2 regions of the Streptococcus sp. 27098_8_73 genome follow, and region 2 is predicted to be linked to the other one. Evidence: riboswitches for the same ligand, from Rfam matches in the RefSeq annotation. Region 2 holds a riboswitch; the other holds the start of a gene.
What was found. A riboswitch is a leader RNA that binds a small molecule or an ion and turns the genes downstream of it on or off. The one in region 2 is predicted to bind preQ1.
Positions count from the first base shown of each region.

Region 1: another riboswitch for preQ1. It lies ahead of O3651_RS00085 (nucleoside hydrolase); the one in region 2 lies ahead of O3651_RS02225 (QueT transporter family protein).

Region 1 is NZ_JAPVZT010000001.1:16,064-21,626, forward strand. It holds gene O3651_RS00075 (aspartate carbamoyltransferase catalytic subunit) at 1-270, shown strand, start outside; gene O3651_RS00080 (LytS/YhcK type 5TM receptor domain-containing protein) at 416-982, opposite strand; gene O3651_RS00085 (nucleoside hydrolase) at 992-1,963, opposite strand; PreQ1 riboswitch class I at 2,085-2,129, opposite strand; gene O3651_RS00090 (RidA family protein) at 2,263-2,646, shown strand; gene rapZ (RNase adapter RapZ) at 2,714-3,604, shown strand; gene O3651_RS00100 (YvcK family protein) at 3,601-4,578, shown strand; gene whiA (DNA-binding protein WhiA) at 4,575-5,486, shown strand.
Region 2 is NZ_JAPVZT010000002.1:178,561-190,922, reverse strand. It holds gene O3651_RS02250 (class I SAM-dependent rRNA methyltransferase) at 1-98, opposite strand, end outside; gene O3651_RS02245 (LTA synthase family protein) at 460-2,661, shown strand; gene pulA (type I pullulanase) at 2,796-5,093, opposite strand; gene O3651_RS02235 (diacylglycerol kinase family lipid kinase) at 5,108-6,067, opposite strand; gene ligA (NAD-dependent DNA ligase LigA) at 6,076-8,034, opposite strand; gene O3651_RS02225 (QueT transporter family protein) at 8,136-8,651, opposite strand; PreQ1 riboswitch class II at 8,649-8,771, opposite strand; gene O3651_RS02220 (GtrA family protein) at 8,800-9,240, shown strand; gene O3651_RS02215 (B3/4 domain-containing protein) at 9,312-10,019, opposite strand; gene O3651_RS02210 (MarR family winged helix-turn-helix transcriptional regulator) at 10,028-10,477, opposite strand; gene O3651_RS02205 (hypothetical protein) at 10,896-11,699, opposite strand; gene O3651_RS02200 (hypothetical protein) at 11,713-11,865, opposite strand; gene O3651_RS02195 (hypothetical protein) at 11,913-12,362, opposite strand, start outside.

The sequences.
Region 1 (5,563 bases), on a different contig from region 2:
ATGATGTTCCTGCGCGTGCAGCATGAGCGCCATGACTACAACTCTATTTTCTCTAAGGAAAATTATCATAAACTCCATGGTTTGACGCAAGAGCGCTATGATCGTATGAAGGATACTGCAATCCTGATGCACCCAGCGCCTGTCAATCGCGATGTAGAAATTGCAGATCATCTGGTTGAAGCTCCAAAATCTCGAATTGTAGAGCAAATGACAAATGGCGTCTTTGTCAGAATGGCTATCATTGAGGCTGTTCTCAAGGGACGCAACTAATCTCAAAATGTAGCTTGGGAGTAGGATTGGACTCTAGAAGAGTTTGCCTACTCCTTTTTTATAACTTAACATTAAAGACCTATAAAAGACAATGTTAAACTAAAAGAACTACTCGAAATTATATTTTCTGAGTAGTTCTTTTGATTTATGCATTGCTGGATTTTGCAAAGATTCTTGGGATGGCTTTTTTGAGTTGTGGGATGAAGGCAAGACTAACCCCAATAACAATGAGTCGGTCTGCATAGTCGGTTAGCGCTTGGACGATGATGGTGCTGGTGACCAAATCTAAGCCTAAACCGTGTAAACCTTGAACGATAATACTAGAGCCGCTTGGGGTAATTCCTTTGAAGACTATCACAGTGATCAGAGAGGCCAAAGCAGTTGCTGGCAGAGAGACTAGAACCGTTTTCCAGAGAAGATTTAGTCTTGGTTTTGAATCAGAAGTGAAAAAGACTGAGACAAGAAGAGCCAAAAGAATGGCTACTGGAGAGAAATAAATAGCAGAAATGTCTGTTGTAAAGGCGCTAATAAGAGCACTGGCAATCGCAGTTCCTACTCCGAAAATAGGTCCTAAAATGAGGCTGGCTAATATCGTTCCAAAAGTATCCAAATAAACAGGAAGTTTTAGAAAAAGGGCGATGTTGGCACCGATATAGTTTAGAGCGATGCAGATAGCTGTAAATGTAATGGTAAATGGTGTTATTTTTTTCATAATCTTATCCTAAATTAAAGTTTCTAGATCTTGGTAGATGATTTCCTTTGAAGTGTTGAGTATCACGGAGAGAAAATCCTGAAAGAAGAGGTGGGTGTTTACTTGGGTCAGCACCTTAGCATTGGCTTGCTTACCATAAAAATGATAGGCATCAACTAGCGTTTGTCCCATGGCAATGCCTTCCGTTGCGAGATCGACGAAGGAGTCAAATCCTTGACAAAGGTCCTTATACAGAAAATGGGCAACGGCCAATGGATCGTTGATGACACAGCCGATAATATGTTCATACTCCCAATGAAAATCCCAGTAAAAACGAGTGATTTTTCCGATAAAGTCAGCGACTTCAGGATTGATAAATCGCATATATTCCAAGAGATTAGGCGTCAAGACAATCTTTCGAGTAACATCTAGACCGACCATTTCGATCTTCTTTCCAAGTTTTTCGTAGGTTTCTTGGGCTGCATGCGGATCGCACCAGTAGTTGTACTCCGCTACGGGTGAGCAGTTGCCATGCGATTTGTAGCTGCCGCCCATGCTGACAAATCGGTATAGATGTTGCCCAAGGTTAGGATTTTTCCTAAGAGCCAAAGCAATATTGGTCAAAGGCCCCAGTGCAACGATGGAAGTATCACTATTTTTCTGGAAATAGTCAGCCAGAAAGTCATAAGCTGCTTGTGGTTGGGCTTGGGTGGAACTGCTTCTTGTTATTCCGCTTTCTCCCAATCCATCCATGCCGTGGGTATCCTGAGCAGAGACGAAGTCACGAACCAAGGGCTTGTCGGCTCCTACATAGACTGGGATATCCAGCCGATTCAGCCTTTCCAGGATTTTAAATGCATTTTCAAGACCAAGTTCTACTGGGACATTTCCAGCGACTATGGTCAAAGCAACGACCTCTAAGTCAGGGTGTTGTAGGGCATAGAGCAGGGCTAGGCTGTCGTCTATGCCAGGATCGCAGTCAATAATAACTTTTCTTTTCATAGGTCCTCCTTTTGAGAAATAAAATAAGGCTGAAACCTCCGTCTCAACCTCTCAGTTAGTTCTGCCAAAGTGGCAGGACACCAGAAAAAACTATGCGCAATTACATTACTTTAGAATATAAGGGTACTTAGTTTTTTATACTGGGAAGTTTGCGAACCAGTCCAAAACAAGTGTTTTGAATTATGCATTTACTATCATAAAGAAAAATTTCCTAAAAGTCAATGGGAAGGGGGACAAGAATAGTCAGTCTTTTGACTTTATGATATAATAAGTAAGATAAAAGAAATGAGGAGAATACAATGGCAAAAATAGTACAAACAGATAAAGCACCAGCAGCAATCGGACCATATGTTCAAGGAAAAATCGTTGGCAACCTTTTATTTGCAAGTGGTCAGATTCCTTTATCACCAGAGACAGGAGAAATTGTAGGTGCAACGATTGAAGAGCAGACCCAGCAAGTTTTAAAAAATGTAGGAGCTATTTTGGAAGCAGCTGGAACAGATTTTGACCATGTGATCAAGGCGACCTGCTTCCTAAGTGATATCAATGATTTTGTGCCATTTAATGAGGTCTACAAAACGGCTTTTAAGAGCGAGTTTCCAGCTCGTTCGGCAGTAGAAGTGGCTCGCTTGCCTCGTGATGTAAAAATCGAAATCGAAGTCATTGCTGAGATTGTAGAATAAATGCTTGGGACCGGGAGAAGTTTCCCGTCCTTTTTTAGAAATAAAATGTTAGACGAAGGGAGAAAGAATGGCTGAACACAAGATTCAATTAGTGATTGTGACAGGAATGAGCGGTGCCGGAAAGACTGTCGCCATCCAGTCCTTTGAGGATTTGGGTTATTTTACCATTGATAATATGCCGCCGACCTTAGTACCAAAGTTTTTGCAGTTGGTCGAAGGGACAAAGGACAATGATAAGTTGGCTCTGGTTGTTGATATGAGGAGTCGCTCCTTCTTTTTGGAGATTCAGGATATTCTGGATGAGCTAGAAAGAAGCACGGAAATTGATTTTAAAATTCTATTTTTGGATGCGGCCGACAAGGAGTTGGTGGCTCGCTATAAGGAAACGAGACGCAGTCACCCTTTGGCAGCCGACGGACGAATTTTAGATGGAATCAAACTGGAGCGTGAGCTCTTAGCCCCTCTGAAAAATCTAAGTCAAAATGTTGTAGATACGACGGAACTGACACCACGGGAGCTAAGAAAGACCATCTCTGAACAATTTTCAAACCAGGCTGATCTGCACAGTTTCCGCATTGAGGTTATGAGTTTTGGCTTCAAATACGGTTTGCCTCTGGATGCGGACTTGGTTTTTGATGTGCGTTTCCTGCCTAATCCCTACTATAAACCTGAATTGCGCAATCAGACAGGCTTGGATAAGGATGTCTTTGACTATGTCATGAACCATGCGGAGTCAGAAGAGTTTTACCAGCATTTGCTGGGCTTGATTGAGCCGATTTTGCCTGGCTATCAAAAGGAAGGAAAGTCTGTGCTGACTATTGCAGTTGGCTGTACAGGTGGACAACACCGTAGTGTGGCTTTTGCACAGCGTTTGGCGGATGATTTAGCGAAAAATTGGCCAGTTAATGCCAGTCATCGCGACAAAAATCGTCGGAAGGAAACGGTGAACCGCTCATGAGAAAACCGAGAATTACAGTTATCGGCGGCGGTACAGGAATTTCAGTCATTTTAGACAGCCTGCGGAAAAAGGATGTAGAAATCACAGCTATTGTCACAGTTGCAGATGATGGCGGTAGTTCTGGTGAGCTGCGTAAAAACATTCAGCAGCTGACGCCGCCGGGTGACTTGCGAAATGTTTTGGTCGCCATGTCTGATATGCCAAAGTTTTATGAGAAGGTCTTCCAGTATCGCTTTGCCAAAGGAGACGGCATTCTAGCAGGACATCCCTTGGGGAATCTGATTATTGCTGGCATTTCCGAAATGCAGGGTTCGACCTATAATGCCATGCAGCTTCTAACCAAGTTTTTCCATACAACAGGTAAAATCTACCCTTCAAGCGACACTCCGCTAACTCTGCATGCTGTGTTTACAGATGGAACGGAAGTTGTCGGTGAGAGCAATCTGGCTAGTAAGGCTGGTATGATTGAGCGGGTCTATGTGACCAATACCTATGATGATGCAAAGCCTGTTGCTAGTAGAAAGGTAGTCCAGAGTATTTTGGATAGCGATATGGTGGTGCTGGGGCCGGGTTCTCTCTTTACCTCTATCTTGCCAAACCTCGTAATCGAAGAAATCGGCCAAGCTATTTTAGATACTAAGGCAGAAGTAGCCTATGTTTGCAATATTATGACTCAACGTGGCGAAACCGAGCACTTTTCAGATAGCGACCACGTTCAAGTATTGCATCGCCATCTGGGCAAAAAGTTCATTGATACTGTCTTGGTCAATATCGAGCCAGTTCCGCGCGAGTATATGAATAGCAATAAATTTGATGAATATCTGGTTCAGGTGGAGCATAATTTTCGAGGGCTGCAAGAGCAAGTTCCGCGTGTCATTTCATCGAATTTCCTTCGTTTGGAAAATGGCGGAGCTTTTCATGATGGAGAGTTACTTGTTGATGAATTGATGCAGATTATACAGGTGCGCAAATGAGCTTTACAGTAAAAGTAAAAGAAGAGCTTTTAAGCTTATCTGTAAAAGACAAAAATGAGTTGGCTGCCATGATCAAGATGTCTGGCAGTTTGGGCTTGGCCAGCAGTGGTTTGACCCTGTCTGTCACAACAGAAAATGCTAAGATTGCCCGCCATCTCTATGAGTTGCTGTCGGACCTTTATCAGGTCAAGTCAGAAATCCGCCACCATCAGAAGACTAATCTGCGCAAGAATCGAGTTTATACAGTATTTCTAGATCAGAAAGTGGAAGAAATCTTATCTGACCTGCACTTGGCTGACTCCTTTTTTGGCATCGAGGCAGGGATTGACCAGGCTATTTTGTCAGATGACGAAGCCAGTCGAGCCTATCTACGGGGAGCCTTTCTCTCAAATGGCAGCATGCGGGAGCCAGACTCAGGCAAGTACCAGCTAGAAATCCTGTCCGTTTATCTGGATCATGCTGAGGACTTGTCTGCCTTAATGCGCCGTTTTCTGCTGGATGCCAAGACCATCGAGCGTAAGAAGGGGGCTGTCACTTATCTGCAGCGGGCTGAGGACATCATGGATTTTCTTATTGTCATTGGGGCTATGGAAGCCATGGCTGAGTTTGAGTCTCTTAAGCTCATGCGGGAAGCGCGCAACGATCTTAATCGCGCCAATAATGCGGAGACAGCGAACATCGCTCGCACGGTCACAGCCAGTATGAAAACCATCAACAATATTGCCAAAATCAGCGATAATATCGGCATTGAGAGTTTACCTGTAGACCTGCAGGAGGTTGCTCAACTTCGTATCCAGCATCCGGACTATTCGATCCAGCAGCTAGCTGATAGCCTGAGCCGGCCTCTAACTAAGAGCGGTGTCAATCATCGCTTGAGAAAAATCAATAAAATCGCTGATGAATTATAACGATAAAAAATAAACCCTTGTAAATATTGATTTTTCAAGGGTTTTGTCATTTATTTAATTTTAAAAGGGGCAGTCGA
Region 2 (12,362 bases):
CCGGTGAATGAAAGAGTTAGAAAATCATTCTTATCTAGAACTAAAATTCCTTTTCTCAACTTTTCCTCTGTCTGTTTATTAACAGTAAGTTTCTTCATAAGCATTATTATACCAAATATTGTGAAAATTCTCAAAGCATATTTATTATTTTCAAATAATACTTGTTTTAGTAGAAGAAATTTTCAACATTTTATATATTAAATATTTATTTTATCAGGCGGACTTTCAAGCAAGCTTCCTTACTCCTACTTTCCACTATCTATCATGAAACAAAGCCAGTTTAATTTTAGATATTCTTGCGAACAATCCTGAAGCTAGGAAATGATTGCCCTTATTAAATTACCTTACAAATAAAATAAACTAAACACTAAATCACCTCAATTTTTCCTCAACTTGAAAAATTGTGATATACTTAGAAGAAGAGAATTTTTAGGAAATAAGACAAGGAAGTATCTTTCTGTGAAAAAAATAACCAAGAATTTACTCAATTTTATGAGTACAAGGCTCGGTTTCGTCTTGAGCTTGCTCACGATTTATTGGTTAAAAACCATGTGGGCTTATACCGTTGATTTTAATTTAGATATTCAAGGAGCCTATCAAATTTTTCTGGCTCTGATTAACCCTTTCCCAATTGGACTTTTACTGATTGGACTCGCTCTTTATATCAAGCCGACGAAGATTTTTTATTGTGTCAGCACGGCTATCTACATCATGCTCTTTGTCTGGTTGGTCTCAAACTCCATCTACTACCGTGAGTTTACCGACTTTGTGACAGTCAATACCATGTTGGCCTCCAGTAAGGTGTCTGCAGGTCTCGGAGCCGCAGCCATGGAACTCTTCCGCCCTTGGGATGCTATCTATATCATTGATTTCCCCATTCTAGGCTGGCTTTTTTATAAAAAATATATCCGCTTGGATCATCGTAGGTTTAATTTCCGCGCTAGCTTTGCTGTAACGTCCCTATCAGCGATGCTCTTTTCGGTCAATCTTTTCCTAGCAGAAATTGATCGTCCTGAGCTCCTGACACGCGGATTTTCAAATTACTATGTCGTTCGCGCCCTTGGTCTTCCTGCCTTCCTGGGCTACAGTGCCAATCAAACCTATGCTGCTAATAAAGAGCGTTCCAAAGCCTCTGCCAAGGATCTAGAACCCGTTCAACAATATATCCAATCCCACTATGCTGAGCCAAACTCTGAATACTACGGCATTGCCAAAGGTCGCAATGTTATCTATGTCCATCTAGAGAGCTTCCAGCAGTTTCTGATTGATTATAAACTACAGATGGAGGGCAAGGAATACGAAGTTACGCCTTTCCTTAACTCCCTTTACCACTCCAACTCTACTTTAGCCTTTTCAAACATCTTTAACCAGGTCAAGGCTGGAAAGACTTCCGATGCTGAGACCATGATTGAAACAGGCCTCTTTGGTCTCAACCAAGGCTCCTTCATGGTAAACTACGGCGGTACTAATACCCAACAAGCAGCACCTTTTATCCTATCAAAAAATGGAGACTACACATCTGCTGTTTTCCATGGAAATACAGGTAGCTTCTGGAACCGCAATACAGCCTACAAGCAATGGGGTTATAATTATTTCTTCGATGCGTCCTACTTTACCAAGCAAGACGAGACCAACTCCTTCCAGTATGGCTTGAACGATAAAATTATGTTCAAAGATTCCATCAAATATCTGGAACATTTGCAGCAGCCTTTCTATGCCAAATACATCACCGTCTCTAATCACTATCCTTATACCACTAGTCTGATTGGCGATGAGATTGGTTTCCCACTGGCAGATACCAAAGACGAAACCATCAATGGCTATTTTGCAACAGCAAACTACCTCGACTCAGCTGTCAAAGCCTTCTTTGACTACCTGAAAGAAGCTGGACTCTATGAAAATTCAATCATTGTCCTCTACGGAGACCACTATGGAATTTCTAATTCCCGTAATCCAGCTCTGGCACCTCTGATCAATAAAAATTCTGAGACATGGTCTAGTTACGACAACGCCATGTTGCAGAGAGTGCCATACATGGTCGTGATACCTGGAATGGAAAAGGGAAAAATCATCGATACCTTTGGCGGACAAATCGATATGCTGCCAACCTTGGAGCATTTATTGGGGATTGACTCCAAAAATTACCTCCAAGTCGGGCAAGACCTCCTCTCACCTCAGCACCAGCAAATCGTGGCCTTCCGCTCAACCAATAACTTTGTAACACCAAAATACACAAGTTATAGCGGCCGCATTTACAACACACAAACTGGTGAGGAGATCACTCTGCCAGACGAGTCAACAACGGCTGAACTAGAAGCTATCCGAACAGCCGCAAATACACAGCTGAAAATGAGCGATGCTATTCAGACAGGGGACCTATTCCGCTTTTATACGGGCAATAACCTAGGAAAAGTCAATCCTGATGATTACAACTACATCAACTCTTTGAAAGCCCTCAAGGCCATTGAGAAAGAAAAAGGTGATCAATCGACTAGCCTTTATTCCAAACGTGGCGGTGTATCCTCTGTGGATCTCTTTAATTCACCAAGTTATCGAGTACTTCACCCAGAACAATTTCACTCTAGCACTAGTAGCGAAGAGGGAACTAGCGGAGAGGCCTCCAGCTCTTCTAGCTCCTCCAGTTCAAGTGCCAGTCCCTAATCTATGAGGCTACTCAACTCTTCCTAAAACATTGAAAAATGTTGAGGGAGAGTTTTTTTTTTTTGAAGCACAAAAAAAGATTGAAGACTTAAGCTGCAAAGCCTGTCTTCAATCTTTTCTTATTTTTATTCATATTATGCAATCACTTCAAAAACGGAAGCTGTTAGATTCTCCACATAGAAGGGTCTCTTATGACGACTATTTCCGACCAATAAACGTAGATGATCCGCATTCTCAAGGTAATAGGGCAGTCCACTTGCATTAAAAATGATTTCATAATGTTTTTCGTCTTTAATCTCAAAAATGACGATACCACTGCCGGCAAAGGCTTCTCTTACAAAGACATGCTTGTAAATCTCTTCATAGGTTTGATAAGAAAATTCCTTCTGACTTGTCTTTAAGTGAATAATCTGCTTGATATAGTCAATACTCTCCTGATGTTGACTGATCAGTTCCCAATTCACTTTGTTGACAGCATCGGGAGCATTGTAGCTATTCATGGCTCTGTCACGGTCGCTAGGCAGGACTTGGCCCTCTTCGCCTGTTCCTACTAGTTTCGTGCGAGAAAATTCTTGTCCCAATTCCATAAATGCCATTCCCTGCATGAGCAAGTTCATAGCTGTTGCCAGCTCAATTCTTTTCGTCCGAGTGACCTCATCATCATCTGGGTGCAAGTCAACCAGCAAGTCATGCAGATTGAAATTATCATGTGCCTCCACATAATTCAGAACCTGAGTTGGTGTCAAATAGGAGCCTAACTCACTGCTGCCCAAAATGGCTTTAGCTATAATATCCTCAGTCGCTTGTCCGCTCACATAACCTGCTTTCAGACCACCGTAGACTTCAGCACCCTTTATCGCATCGCGCTGGGTATCATTGAAAAAGCCAATTCGCGGCAGTTGATAAGCATTGTCTTTCTTAGCCTTGTCCTCTGGCATCAGGCCTGTTCCCATATCCCAACCTTCACCATAAAGCAAAATCCGTGGATCAATTTTGTCCATTTCTTCTCGGATGATATTCATGGTGGTGACATCATGGATTCCCATCAAATCAAAACGGAAGCCATCCACATTGAATTCTTCTACCCAATAGCGAAGTGAATCAATCATGAATTTGCGGAACATTTCATGCTCACTGGCCGTCTCGCTACCAACTCCGGTACCGTTTTGGAAAGAACCGTTGGGATTCATCCGGTAGTAATAATCGGGAACCGTTGACTGAAAGGCTGAGTCAAAGGTGGAATAAATATGATTGTAAACCACATCTAAGGTCACAGAAATCCCTGCATCATGATAAGCCTGAATCATGATTTTCAAATCTCGGATAGCCTGACCTGGATCATCTGGATTAGAAGAAAAACTGGTTTCTGGTGCATTGTAGTTCTGTGGATCATAGCCCCAGTTATAAGTAACTTGGCCATTTTCGTCATAGTCCTTGTGTCGGTCAGAAACCGGCTGGAGCTGCACGACATTGATACCTAGATTACGAATGTAATCAAAAGTGGTCTGGTCTCCCTGACTATTTCTAGTGCCACGTTGACAAGCACCTAAAAAAGTCCCTCGCAAATGCTCTGCGACACCGGAACTAGGCGATTTGCTAATATCTCGGATATGCATCTCATAGATGACCGCCTGATTCGGATTATCTAAACGCCAAGTTGCCTCCTTGCCTTGACATACCTTAAAACCATCAACAGTCTTGTCCTGTTCAGCAACAATAGCTGAACGCTTGCCATCTGGACTGGTAGCAATTGTATAAGGATCGCGCGTCAAAAAATGCTGGTTTTCAAAATGAACATGATACTGGTAGGCCTTGCCAGCTAAATCTTCTGGCACTTCCACCGACCAAACTCCGATTGTATTTTTTGCATGATCGTGCGAGTAAATTTCGCCCTTTTCCATAGGGAATTCTTTATAAACAGCTGCTTGATTATCCGAAGTTTCATAGACTAGCAATTCAACTTTTTTGGCTGTCGGAGCCCAAACTTTAAACTCATTTACTTGCCCCCGCAGACGATGCCCAAGCCAACCTTGGTAGCCCCAGCATTCATCAAAATAATCCGACCGCATGGCCACATCGAAATTATGAGGACGTCGCCGCGAATATTGGTGGCTCGTCGTCGCCGCTTGCAAGGAATAGTAGACCTGGTGATCTCCTTCAATCAACCACACCTCTGTAGGCAAATGAACTGGCAATAAGTCAATGTGATAATCGCAAGATTGGCTGGACCAGTCTGAACGCTTGACAATCACATGAGCCTGACTAAGGGGCTCCCAACTTTTAAAAGATAGTTCTCCCTGAATACCAAAATAATCTAGTTTAGAAAAAGGTGCTTCTTTTCCCCACTGATCTGTCTGCCACTGCCACAAATCATAAGAAAAGTAATCTCCCTTAGGATTGTGGTAATGGACAATGACCTTATAGTCTAGCATTTTCATTTATCTCTTCATTCTAATTTTTCTAAGGAAAGAGCGCTCTCATCTATTTCATCTATATTGGCGAAAAACTCCAGATGATTGTGCAAAACTTCCAATTCTACTGGTGTATCTCCTCCGTACTCACCATCCAAGTTCAACATAAAGGGTGCTTTTTTATCCAATACTTCTAGCTTCAATTTGCTGGTTTTCAGATATTCAACATTAGCATCCGTCACATGTTGGCCACCATTAATTGCTTGTATGATGAGACTAAGCATATCAAACAACTTGGCCGTTTTTACAAGAATCAAGGTGAAATTTCCATCGTCCAGTTTGGTATCTGGCGCTAGTTTTTCAAAGCCTCCGATAGAATTAGTCAAGGCTGCAAAGACAAGCGAAATCTTGCCCTCAAAAACACCATGGTCATGCTCAATCCGTACCTTACGGGATTTGGAACGTGGCAGCATTTTGGCTCCTTCGGCTACATAAGCCAGATAGCCTAGACGGGTCTTGACTTCACTAGGGACACTATAAGTCAGCTCTGTCAGCGTGCCCGCCGCCGCAATGTTGATAAAGTATTTGCTGCCATAAGCCCGGCCGATATCCATCTGAATCGTCTGGTTTTTCTCGATAATACGAGCTGCAACCACTGGATCTCCCATAGGAATTTTCAAGGCACGCGCATAATCATTGGTTGTACCAGTTGGGATGAAAGCCAGCTTAGGGCGCACATCTAGGCCCGCAACCCCATTCACCACTTCATTGATAGTCCCATCTCCACCAGCTGCTATAACCAAATCAAAACCTGCTCTTGCTACTCTTTCAGCTTCTCGCTGAGCAGAGAAAGGCTCTGGAGTTGTCTGGTAGGCACTGGTCTCATAGCCAACATCTTCCAAGACGTCCAAGACTTCGGCAATATTTTTTTTGATAATTTCCTGCCCAGAAGTTGGGTTATAAATTAATCTTGCTTTTTTTATTTTATTTTCCATACTCAGCCTCACAAGCTATCTAGCCAGTCCTCGTCTCGAATCTCGATCCCAAGTTCTTGAGCTTTGATTAATTTGCTGCCTGCATCGGTACCTGCCACCACCAAATCTGTCTTTTTAGACACACTTCCAGCGACATTTGCACCCAAGCTCAGCAACTTTTCTTTAGCTTGATTCCGTGTTAATTTTTGTAATTTTCCGGTCAATACGACTGTTTTGCCAGCGAGAGCGGCATCAGCTGCCACTTTCTCCCCTAGATAGTCTAGGTTAACACCAGCTTCTTGTAATTCTTGCAGCAGAAGCTGACTACCTTCTTGCTCAAAGTAAGAATTCAGACTCTGAGCGATAACTGTCCCCAAGCTGTCAATAGAAGAAATTTCCTCTTGACTGGCCTGAGACAGCTTGATCATATCGTGGAATTTCTCCATCAAAATCCGACTAGCCTTGCTTCCCACGTGACGGATTCCCAGACCAAAGAGCAATTTCTCTGCTGAGTTTTCCTTGGAAGCTTGAATAGCAGTATACAATTTATTCGCTGATTTTTCCTTAAAGCCGTCCAAGGTCAGCAAATCTTCTACAGAAAGTCGGTAAATTCCAGCCACATCCTTAACCAAGTTCTTATCAAAGACCTTTTCGACAACTGCTGGACCAAGACCCGTGATGTTCATGGCATCCCGACTGGCAAAGTGGATCAATCCTTCCTTAATCTGGGCTGGGCAGAGCGGGTTGATGCAGCGCAGAGCCACTTCGTCCTCAAAATGCACAAGCTCACTCTCACAGCTCGGACAGTGACTTGGTATTTCCAAAGCCTCTTCTGAGACCCGCTTAGACTCCACCACGCGCAAGACAGCAGGAATAATATCCCCTGCCTTATAGACGATAACGGTGTCTTTCTGACGAATATCCTTCTCCGCAATGTAGTCCACATTGTGCAAGGTTGCTCGGCTGACAGTCGTTCCCGCTAGCTGCACTGGCGTCAGATTGGCTGTCGGAGTCACAACTCCTGTCCGACCGACTGTCCAGTCAACAGACAGAAGCTGGGCTTCCTTTTCCTCAGCTGGAAACTTATAAGCGATAGCCCACTTAGGTGCCTTGACCGTAAATCCAAGCTCCTCTTGCACCGCCAAGTCATTGACCTTGATGACAATACCGTCAATCTCATAAGGCAGACTGTCCCGCTCTTTGGCAATCTTTTCGATAAACTCCCAAACGGAATCGATAGAATTTGCTAGAAAATGAATCGGATTAACTGAGAAGCCCAAAGAAGCTAGCTTGTTCAAAACTGCTTCTTGGCTGCCGGCCTCAGTCGGACTGGCTTCTTGGTAGAGGAAGGTTGCTAGATTACGCTTGGCCACAACTGCTGTGTCCAACTGGCGCAAGGTTCCTGCTGCCGCATTGCGGGGATTGGCAAACTCAGGCTCACCGTTCTCCTGCCGCAGCTGATTGACCGCATCAAAGGAAGCCTTGGGCATGTAGCACTCTCCGCGAACCGTAATGTCCAGCGGCTCTTTCAAAGTCAGCGGAATATCCTTGACCCGCTTGAGATTTTCAGTGATGTTTTCTCCAACAGAGCCATCCCCCCGAGTCGCTCCTGCTACCAAGATTCCTTTTTCATAGGTCAGAGAAATAGAGAGCCCATCAATCTTGAGCTCACAAATATAGGAAACCTGGGGAAATTCCTTGCGGATTCGCTGGTCAAAAGCCATTAATTCTTCACGTGAAAAAGCATCCTGCAAACTAAAGAGAGGATACTGGTGTGGATATTTTTCAAATCCTTCTAAAATCTTCCCACCCACCCGATGCGTTGGGCTATCAGGTAGGATATCAGTTGGGTACTTTTCTTCTAACTCCACTAACTCGCGATAGAGTCTGTCATACTCGCTGTCCGATACACTTGGCCTGTCTGCCGTATAGTATTCATGGGCGTATCGATTAAGCAATTTGACTAATTCTGACATTCTTTCTTTCATACTTCTATTTTATCACAAATACACAAAATCTTCCTCTATTTGTTCCGAATTCTCACTAAAAAAGAGGACATAAAAAGAGCGGAAATCCGCTCTCTGCTGTCTTATTTTGTCAAATCAATCCTTTTCGCAATCTGGTTAATAATGATAGCTCCAACTATCAAGGAAGCAAATTCTCCAATAGCCGTTGTGAACCAAGTCAGGAAGAATGGCAAGCCCTGTAAGAAATACAACTCTGCCGCAATCGTCACCATCGAAATAGAGAAGAAAATGGCAAAATAGAAATGATCCAAGCGAAGCAAATCTTTAATCAAGTACTGATTCTTATAGCGGCTGAAAAGGTAGACACCTAATGATAGGAAAACTAAAGTTGACCAACCACCAACAAAGACATCAATGATTCCAAAGCTATAGAGATTGGCAATCATACAGCCAATGGTCACTCCCAGGATGTATTTACGATTGTAAAAGGCCATAAAGTTCATCGTTTCAGAAATTCTAAACTGATAAGCACCGTAACTAATCGCATTTAAGGGAGGCGTGACGGTTAGGGCTACATAAATGGCAGCAACGATGGCAATGTGTGTCAAATCACGAACTGATAAATTTTCTTGTTTCATGTTTTCTCCTTTAGCGCATGAGCGCGTGTAATATGCTTGGCGAAAGAAGTTAAGCGCCAAGGGTTGCCTCAGATGGAAAAGCTATCTCCTTCAAATCGACAACCTCACTAGTATAGCATAAATCCTAGAAATGTGATAGACTATGCTTATGAAAACTTTGATTAAAAAATTCTTTGACAATGAAGTCCTATCCTACCTCTTCTTTGGTGTGGCAACCACTGTCGTATCCGTTGTCAGTCGGATGCTCTGCTATGAACTGACGGGAAATGAACTACTGGCTACGATAATAGGTGATATTCTGGGCATTCTCTTTGCCTTTGTGACCAACGATACTATCGTTTTCAAGCAGACAAGACAGGGCTGGCCAGTGCGATTAGTCAAATTTTTCACAACCCGCCTGGCTACTATGGCCTTGAATTTACTGCTAACCTTTATCTTTGTCACTAGTTTCCCACAAATCATAGGCCAGTTTGTCAATAACAATATCAAAATGGTCAATACCATCGAAACTTTCATTGCTCAAGTGCTAATTATCATTCTCAACTATGTCTTCAGCAAGATTTTTGTCTTTAAAAACAAGGCAAAATAAGAATAGATTAGCCTATTTCCCCAAAACAAAAACATCTGGACCAGATATTTCTGATCCAGATATTTTTATTTTTAGACTTCCAAGCTGGCATTGTCAGCTGTCAGGTGAGTAATATCACCCTTAACCCCAAAATAGTCCTCAATCAGAGTCTGGAGTTCAGTCATGGCTGCTTGGGCACGCGCCGCCTGCTCTCCATTGATGGCTTCGATAACCAAGATGGCATCTTTGGTCTCTTCTGTCAACATGGTTCGTTGTGCTTCTCGCCAGTTAAGACAACGGCAAACCGCCCCCTCTTCATCATAGTAGATGATTTCTTCTGCCAAAGCTGGTACATCAGTCTCAGCTCCCAGTGGGAAAAATGCTTCGCCACCCTTGGCTTTTCCTAGATAAAGACCACCGACAATCTTGTCCAAATCCTCACCGCCACAAGGAACAGCATAAGAAAGGGAAACACTATTATAAATATCTACTAAAGGATTGATGGGGTTAAATTCCCGTCCTTGACTGACCCGCTTGAGTAGGGCTTCGATAGAGGAACGCGCTCCTTTCTTGGTCTTAAATTGGCCGAAAGCCTGCCGCCACTCCTGAATGACATCATTCTGAGTGAAGTTCTCATCTGGAATAAAGTCTGCTGCTCGCTTCGCTCCCTTATCCAGCAGGGATTTGAAATAAGGATCCTTACTTTCATCCACTCTATTATCCAACCCCTTGACCACTAAAACACTAATCTGAGCTTCTGGAAACAAAGCCCAAAATTCATTTTCAACTGTAACTTTCATGTTCTACCTCAATAATTTCTTTTCTGGCCTTTTTTGACCAGCTCCCAGTCCTTGGTAATATTCTCTCGGACACGAACCAGCAACTTTTCTAACTCTTTTCGCTCGTTTTCTGAAAATTTTTCCAACGAAACCTGCTCCGAATATTCGTTTTCCGCTATGATAAAAGGATAAAGTGTTGCCCCCTTATCAGTGACGAACCATTCCTTGTTCTTGCGGTTATTGGCTGCTGGCCGCTGCTCCACTAAGCCTTTATTTTCTAGCTTCTTGACTGAACGAGCCACCGTTGAGCGATCCACCTTGAGCAAGTCTGACAGCTCCTCCTGAATAATCCCAGGATTCTCCGCAATCCGCACCAGATAGAGATACTGCCCCCGCGCCAAATCTATGTCACGAAACTCAATATTAGCGATGGAATCCAAAGCCCGAGCAATGATTCCAATCTCACGTAAAATTGACATACCTCCTCCTTCTGAAGATAGTATAACAGATTTTTATTGCAAATGCAATAAAAATTATTCAAAAATACTTACCTTAGAAAAATTCTATATTGAACTAAATCTCCGCACAGAACTATTTCCGCCTTTCCCTTATCTGCACCATCAAAGAAGAGGCTCGGAAAAGGTCTTTGCCTCACTTTTTGTTAGAAATAGATACTGGGAAGGTTAGCTGATTACTTGTTAAGCAATCTCTTGATATGTTTTGATAAAGGTCAGTACAATCACTAGCTAGATTCTCTCGAGTATAATCTTCACCTTTAAAATCCATTAATGCAACCTTATTAGTCACATCATATAATACTACAATATCAAATCGGCTTGAGAAGAGCATAGAAAAACCACCTGAAGTCAACCCAGGTGGAAAGCTTAGGATAGATATTTATTTACTAATGCCTCGTTGCTTCTTAACATATTCTTTGTACATTTTTGACTTCTTTCCATACCATTCCTCGATGGTATAGCCATACTCTTCACGGTATTTCTCTTGGTTTTTATTGACTTCATGAAGATTAAATAGTGAAGAGAATGTTGATTTACTCAATGATATTAAAATAATAATGAGAAAGATTGGAGCGATGGGTAATAAAGCCAAAAGTAAATGAGCAAGTAAATTTTTAAAGCCTGAAATAAGAATACCCGCAATAAAATTTATGAACCATAAAGCCAAGATAACATTTGTATATTTCTTTATTTTCTCCTTATCAATATCAAAAACTCTAGTATATGTCTTTGTTATGAGACTATAAACAATATAGACAACTGCTACGGAATAAGCTAGCCAATAAATAATCCGAATGATTAAAAAAGGAACAAAGAATTGCAAGCCTAAAATTAGTCCAAAAATGCTTGAATGAATAAGAGTGAATAAGACGAGTAAATTGAGTATATAAGCATAAATTCTATTTCTTTTTGAAATGATATAAATAATCATATACATCGCCCAATAAACTAAAAATAAAATACCAAAAACTTTTTCTGGGATGATTAGTTGATACTCTAATTCAGTAAGCGGCTGCAAAAAAGTTATACTATTCTTACTCATAGATGTTCCTAAACCAATCGCAAGCCATGGAGCAAATATACATATAACAAGAAATAATGGCATTACGAAAATCATTACTAATATATTCCATCCTCGCGTTGTTTCTAGTGCATCATTAATATCTTTTTGTTTATCATCCATTTATTTTCTCCTATTATCCAAACAAGGATGAGGCCGCCTTCAGACCACCATTGAAAAAATCAGAAACATTCTTGCCTACACTTTTGACAGTCTCCAAGCCTTGGTGGAGTCCTTTCCCGATAGATTCCACTCCTGATTCTACCATGTCCACAGCACCGCAAGCCAAATTTTTAGCTCCTTCATAAAGAAACTAGAAATATTGTTTATCAATCTTTATCTCTTCTTAGACTTCTTCACATGTTCCTTATACATTTTTGACTTTTTCCCGTACCATTCTTCGATGGTATATCCATACTCTTCACGGTATTTCTCTTGGTTTTTATTGACTGCATTCAAGTTCTCTAGAGTTACTACATTGGACTTGAAAAATGATACCAAAAATAGTCCTAGTAAAATAGGTGCAATAGGTAATAAAGCAAGCAAGAGATACGCTAGGAAATGATTAAGCCCGTGGGTAAAGAGATTGATTCCATACATCAACAACCATAAGAATAAAATCACATTCAAAAAATTTTTATAATATTCTGAGGAGAAATAATCCTTTCTAGCGCGTTGCTTTGTGGCAAGGATATAGATAAGGTAAATCAGTGATAAGACAAACCCAATCCAGTAAACGATACGAACTGCTACTAGAGGGATTAAATACAAGATGGCTACAAACCA